Herpetosiphon gulosus: one gene and its partner. The protein of the gene in region 2 binds, or shares a complex with, the protein of the main gene of each other region. Links are inferred from orthologs where the notes say so. Each region holds a gene or a part of one and is shown on either strand. Other genes may lie near its edges. The genes, in order: pfkA and rny.

Region 1 (3,241 bases), on a different replicon or contig from region 2:
TTCGCGCAAGTGGGTGTGAATATCAATGAAGCCAGGGGTCACAAAACAGCCCGAAGCATCGATAAACTCAACATCATCGCCATAAGAATCGGGAGCCATGGCCAACTCGATGACCTCGCGTACCCGATTATTTTCCAGCACCAAATCCCCGACGGTCGCAGTTTTGCGGGCTGGATCGATGATACAGCCGTTTTTGATCACAATCCGTGACATGTAGAACTCCACTGATTGGGCGTTTATTCGTTAGGCGTACCGCTGCCCATTTTATCGCGGGCCTCGTTACGGCTCAGAATTTCGCCACTTGATTCTTGAGATTGCTCGCCTAGCCAGCCGAGCCAGACTAAGCCGCCATTGAAGGCAGCTCCAAACAAGAGCATAAACCAACTTGGCAACGGGCCTACCGCCGCCCGATCATACACCTCACCAAACGATTGGGCAATTGTGGGATGAATGCCGACTTTGGTGACCCAACTCAAAGCCAGCAGCGCAAAAATCCAGACATAATTGCGCCGCAAACGCCGACTCATGGCTTCGAGCAGGCTAATATTAAAGTGCGGCTCCATTAAATCTTGCGCCAACAGTTCGCGCCAATGTGGCCCGCTCTGATCGCTATCTGGCTCGGGTGCAAGCATATCGGCGAAAAATTCGGTTTCCATTACTCTCACCCGCGTCCGCCATAAATCGTAAAAACGATAGCGCCGTGCCTCGATAAACAAGAAAAACATAATCAACAACGAATTGAGCAGAATCATCACGGGGGTGTTGCTAGGGCTGCTGAAGGCAAACGAAAGCGTCGCCCCAGTCGTTAGCACCGCCCAGTTGGTTGTGCCATCGAGCCGCACCCGCCAGGTGTTGGCACGGGTCAATTCGCCACGATACAAGTGCACCAAGGCGGTGTTAAATTCGTTAGGAGTCAGCGGTCGGGTAATCGGCAGCGGCGCACGGGGCATTGGTGCGGCTGTGGTAACCCGTGGGCCACGCATAGTTGGTGGCTCAGTCGGGCTTGGCGGAATAAAGGTTGGGCGTTGCATAGCCAGTACCTTTGTGCATAAGAACATAGAACAAAGAGCATAGAACAAATTCAGCTATGCTCTTTTCGCTCGTCGGATCAATTAAGTCCTTATGATCGCTCTGTTCTATGTTCTATGCTCTTTGTTCTTTAGTAGCGATCAAGAATTTTGGAAAGTTCGTAGAGTTTGGCATCAAGCACTTTGGGATTCGCCAGCACTTCATCATAGGGCGTGACGGTTAATTTACGGGATTGCATGCCAACCAACCCACCATTCTTGCCTGATAGCAAAAACTCGACCGCGCCCGAACCAAGCCGCGTCGCCAACGTGCGATCAAAAGCCGAGGGCGAACCGCCGCGCTGAATATGGCCCAAAATTGTGGCCCGTGTGCGAAAGCTAAAGCTAAAGCCACTTTCCTCAGCATCGATTTGGTTAATTTGGTCTTGGATGGTTTGAGCGTTCAAGTGCGCCCCTTCGGCAGCCACAATCACGCAGTTGGTTTTACCCTTGCGAAACGAACGCTTGATCACTTCAACCACATCTTCAATCGTGGTATCGGGAATTTCGGGAATCAGAATTGCCTCAGCACCGCCCGCCAAGCCGCCCATCAAGGCCAAATAACCGGAATGGCGACCCATGGTTTCGATGATAAAAGCGCGTTGGTGCGATGAAGCAGTATCTTTAATTTTATCGATTGCTTCCAACACCGTGTTGAGTGCCGTATCAGCACCAATGCTCATATCAGTGCCATACATATCGTTATCGATTGTGCCTGGTAAGCAGATTGTTGGTAAGCCATGTTCGGCGGTCAGGGCAGCGGCCCCACGTAACGAACCATCACCACCAATCACCACCAAGCCTTCGATGCCATGCCAGCGCAAATTTTCCATAGCTTTTTCACGGCCAGCGGGAGTCATAAATTCGGGCGAGCGAGCGGTGAGTAGCATGGTGCCACCACGTTGGATAATGCCGCCAACATCTTTATATTCAAGCCGACGCATATCATTTTGAATCAGGCCAGCATAGCCTCGATACACACCAAACACTTCACAACCTGCATGGAGCGCAGTCCGCGTGACTGCACGAATTGCGGGATTCATCCCTGGGGAGTCGCCACCACTGGTTAAAACGGCAATGCGATGCATGATCAAACCTCATTGAAGTTATTATGCTTGAAGCGGCGACATTGCCGTCGATGGCACCCTTGCCATTGAGTTCAAAACACTTTTCGTAAAAGCCACCAGACCAAGATCACACTCGCCACCAGAAACCCCAGAAAACCAAACCCACTTACTGGAACGACAATGACGATTGAAGTTCGCCGGATTACCACCCACAAAACGATTGCGATTGCTACCCACAGGAGTAGCCGATTGGTTGACGATTTTCGCATATGTGCCTCGGCCTTGGTGCGCCCCATTATACCAAGAAGCGACTATTGCGTTGCTAATTCATTTCAAGCTTATCATGGCATTGTTCAATCCAAATAGCAAGCGTTTACGTAGGGATGAAGGATGAATTATGAAGGATGAAATTTCTAACCACTCAGGACAAGCAGAGCACGCCAACAAAACCATAAAGAACACGAAGAGCATCAGCTGTCCTCTGTTCTATGTGTAATGGTTTATCGCGTTAACAACGGCCAGCATGCCCTGACCCCCTCTTCCGCCCGCGAGGCGAGGGGGAACCGCTCCAACAGTGCTCCCCTCGCCCGCCGCCGTGGGCGAGGGGCTGGGGGTGAGGGAACGAGCACTGGTTGCCAACCCAATGAACCATTACAGCTATGCTCTCTGTTCTCTGTTCTTTTTCATCCCTCATCCCTCATCCTTCATCCTTCTATCAAAGGGGTTTTGTATGCAATCGTCGCTTGATCAGTCGCAGCCGCGTTCAGCCCAAATGGCACTTTGGCTGGGAATTTTATTCAGTTTTGGCTTTACCGCGCTGATTTGGTGGGCTGGTCAGCGCTTACACGCGATCGAAAAGCTGCCCGATCAAGGCGCAAGTTGGTATTATTGGCAGTTGCCCAACCCAACGCTTTGGTCACGAGTAACCGCTTGGGGTGGTTATTTGCTGCATCAACTAACGATTTGGGGTGCGATTTACTACGCTCAAACGCGAGTCAAAAAATATACCAAGGGCTTACAAACGATCAATTGGGTAGCGCTCGGGGCAAATGCCCTCTTCATCATTTTGCATTTCATCCAGACCCATTTTTGGTATGACGGCCTCGC
Region 2 (3,203 bases):
GGTGTTTTGTGCCCTCACCCCCGACCCCTCTCCCGCTGCGGCGGGCGAGGGGCGTTTCATCGTTTATGATCGGATGCTTCCCCTCGCGTGCGGGAGAGGAGCGACGTTTCCGCCCGTATGACCGATCGATGGCGATGCTTCCCCTCGCGTGCGGGAGAGGAGGTTAGGGGGTGAGGGCATCAACAACGCCGACTAATCCATCCTGCCTTGCTAAAAAACTACCCCCAAGCTTAGCCTTGATTAAAACTTTGTAACAATCGCCCTAAAAACTGCCAAAACTCCCAACAAATGTGCCGTTTACTAGTGAGCAATCTAGGCTTTGAATGAATCATTCATGGCCTGAATTGGCGTTTTAGCGAGGATTTTACCTGATAAATGTTGATAATTGTTAGGAAATATTTTCACAAAAAAGCTATGTTCAATTAAGCATAATGATCATAAGACTCCCCGCAATTGCAGCAAGTTTAGAGAAAAATGCGCCTAAATGGAGAGAATCTAGAGAAACTTGGAGAAAATATCCCCCGTAAATCATCCCACATAAAGGGGATATAAAACTGCTCATGGTGTAGGATCAGAGGGATAACACCAAGGGAGGAATCTGTATCACGTATCAGCTTGACACTACCTAGCAAAACGTCTATGATACGGCAGGAAACGGAATTCTTAGCAATCCCTTAACACAGCTTATCATCGTGCCATTTCGTCGGTGAACCTTAACAATTGAGCCAGGAGGAAACCCTGTGGACTTTATCCTTCCAGCTCTGGCTTTACTCATTGGCCTAGCTGCAGGCGCAGGCGGTGCCTATGTTTGGTTAACGAAAAAATCTGGTGTAGCACTGGCCCAAGCTGAAGCAGCAGCACAACTACAATTAGAACAAGCCAAGACTGAGTACAAACAATTGCAATTAAAAGCCCGCGAAGAACAACAACAGCTGCGGGAAGTTGGTGAAAACGAACTCCGCGAAGCTCGCAATCGCTTGCAAAAACAAGAAGAGCGGGTCAATCGCAAAGAAGAAACTCTCGAACGTAAGCTCGACCAAACCGAAAAGCGCGATCGCCAGTTAGGCCAGCGCGAGCGAGCGGTCGAAAACTTACACAGCGAAGCCGAACGCCTACGCGCAGCCCAACAAGCTGAGCTAGAGCGGGTCGCAGGTCTCACTAACGAACAAGCACGTGAAATTATTCTCTCTCGTGTTGAACAAGAAACCCGTGCCGAGGCTGCTCGCCGCATCCACGAAATCGAAGCGGCAGCAAAGCTCGATGGCGATCGGATTGCACGCAAAATCGTTGGGTTGGCGATCCAACGCTGTGCATCAGATTATGTCGCCGAAATTACTGTAAGCACGGTACAACTGCCCAGCGAGGAACTCAAGGGTCGGATTATCGGGCGCGAAGGGCGCAATATTCGCGCATTCGAGCAAATTACTGGTGTCGATATTATTGTCGATGATACGCCCGAAGCGGTCACACTCTCTTGCCACGACCCAGTACGTCGTGAAGTAGCCCGCTTAACCCTGAACCGATTGTTGAAAGATGGTCGGATTCACCCCGCCCGCATTGAGGAAGTCGCTGATAAAACCCGCCAAGACCTTGAGCAAATAATCCGCGAAGAAGGCGAACGCGTGGCCTACGAAGCCAACGTCCAAGGCCTTCATCCAGATCTCTTGAAGATTCTGGGGCGGTTGAAATATCGTACTAGCTACGGCCAAAATGTCTTGCAGCATTCGTTAGAATGTGCCTTTTTGGCAGGAGCGATGGCAGCAGAATTGGGTGCCAATGTGCAGGTTGCCAAGACCGCAGCGCTGCTCCATGATATTGGGAAAGCCATTGACCACGATGTACAAGGGCCGCACGCGTTAATCGGGGCTGATATTGCCCGACGGCTTGGCCGCAACGCGGCGGTAGTTCATGCAATTGCTGCCCATCATAACGATGAGGAACCTCAAACTGTTGAGGCTTTTCTTGTTCAAGCCGCCGATGCTATCTCTGGTGGTCGCCCAGGCGCTCGCCGCGAGACCATCGACTTGTATATTAAGCGGCTCGAAGCTCTTGAACATGTCGCCACATCGTTTCCTGGTGTTCAACGGGCATTCGCAATTCAAGCCGGTCGGGAAGTCCGGGTTATGGTGCAACCCGATGCGCTTGACGATCTGGAAAGTATTCATTTGGCTCGCGAAGTGGCCAAAAAGATCGAGAGTACCCTGCAATATCCAGGTCAAATCAAAGTTACCGTCATCCGCGAAACCCGTGCGGTTGATTATGCACGGTAAGCATAGGGCGAGGCTCTGTGTGTGAGGGAGAGGGCAAAGATGGTTTTTGTACCATCGTGGGCATGCGGCTTGGCAAGTCCGTGTTCATCGCCCTCCCCCCTCAAACCGAGAAGGCGCGATGCGTGCATGACAGCAATCTCTACCGTTCCTTTTCAAGGAGGCAGCAATGGCGTATCAACTAGATCGCTTTAGCAACGACGACCAACGGACCACTTCAGCCGATGCGCCCAGCAATGCTGGCGCAGTGCACAACGATGCCGAAGTATTAAAGGTCTCTACCCGTTCACGCCCATCGGCTGTTGCCGGGGCCATTGCCGGAGTTATTCGCGAGGCGGGCCATGCCGAAGTTCAATCGATCGGCGCTGGCGCAACCAATCAGGCGATTAAAGCCGTAGCAATCGCTCGCTCATATCTGCAAGAAGAAGGAATCGATATTGTATGTGTGCCTTCGTTTATTGATGTTGCCATCGATGAAGAGGAACGCACTGCGATTCGCTTATTAATTAAAAAAGGCTAAAGCAGGTTGAGGCGGTTGCAGCCTAGGCAATTGCTGTTGGCACTAGCAAGCAAGGCGATTTAGCATCAGCTAGATCGCCTTGTTTGTTTTAGCTCACATCTGAAACCCACCAGGGTTTTGAATTTTGTTGGTGAACCAGTAGCGAAAATCAGCAACATGACGGCTAAGCTTGGCACTCAATTCTTGCCATTCGTTGCTCTGCATAAACGAGCGGAGTTCAATTTCTTCATCCGAGGTTATCCCAAGGATCATTTCGGGAGCCTCAGGCGTACCACCCAACGAAAGCCAGGCATCGCTGATCGCGCCATGCTTCATCAGAGCAGGAACAAACTCACTCGTGACATACTCAAGATGAGCTTGCTCGCGGCCTTCTGCTATATTCCAACTCATCAGTAGTTTTATCATAGTTCTATTGT

Evidence for each region.
Region 1: rny (region 2) and pfkA share a complex: the UniProt entries of both Bacillus subtilis proteins name them as parts of the possible RNA degradosome complex. The link is inferred for Herpetosiphon gulosus from one-to-one orthologs.

The regions. Positions count from the first base shown.
Region 1 is NZ_BAABRU010000018.1:16,126-19,366, reverse strand. The notes cover bases 158-3,073. They hold pfkA (6-phosphofructokinase), read right to left. Parts: upstream 2,156-3,073; coding sequence 1,160-2,155; downstream 158-1,159. Other genes in these bases: ABEB26_RS20725 (hypothetical protein), read left to right, coding at 2,865-3,073; ABEB26_RS20735 (DUF2270 domain-containing protein), read right to left, coding at 237-1,031; ABEB26_RS20740 (dihydroorotase), read right to left, coding at 158-213. Also shown: more of ABEB26_RS20740, read right to left, coding at 1-157; more of ABEB26_RS20725, read left to right, coding at 3,074-3,241. UniProt on the Bacillus subtilis protein: Catalyzes the phosphorylation of D-fructose 6-phosphate to fructose 1,6-bisphosphate by ATP, the first committing step of glycolysis.
Region 2 is NZ_BAABRU010000002.1:245,876-249,078, forward strand. Bases 117-2,994 are described here. They hold rny (ribonuclease Y), read left to right. Parts: upstream 117-719; coding sequence 720-2,270; downstream 2,271-2,994. Other genes in these bases: ABEB26_RS03125 (stage V sporulation protein S), read left to right, coding at 2,437-2,787; ABEB26_RS03130 (hypothetical protein), read right to left, coding at 2,881-2,994. Outside these bases: more of ABEB26_RS03130, read right to left, coding at 2,995-3,177. UniProt on the Bacillus subtilis protein: Endoribonuclease that initiates mRNA decay. Initiates the decay of all SAM-dependent riboswitches, such as yitJ riboswitch. Involved in processing of the gapA operon mRNA, it cleaves between cggR and gapA.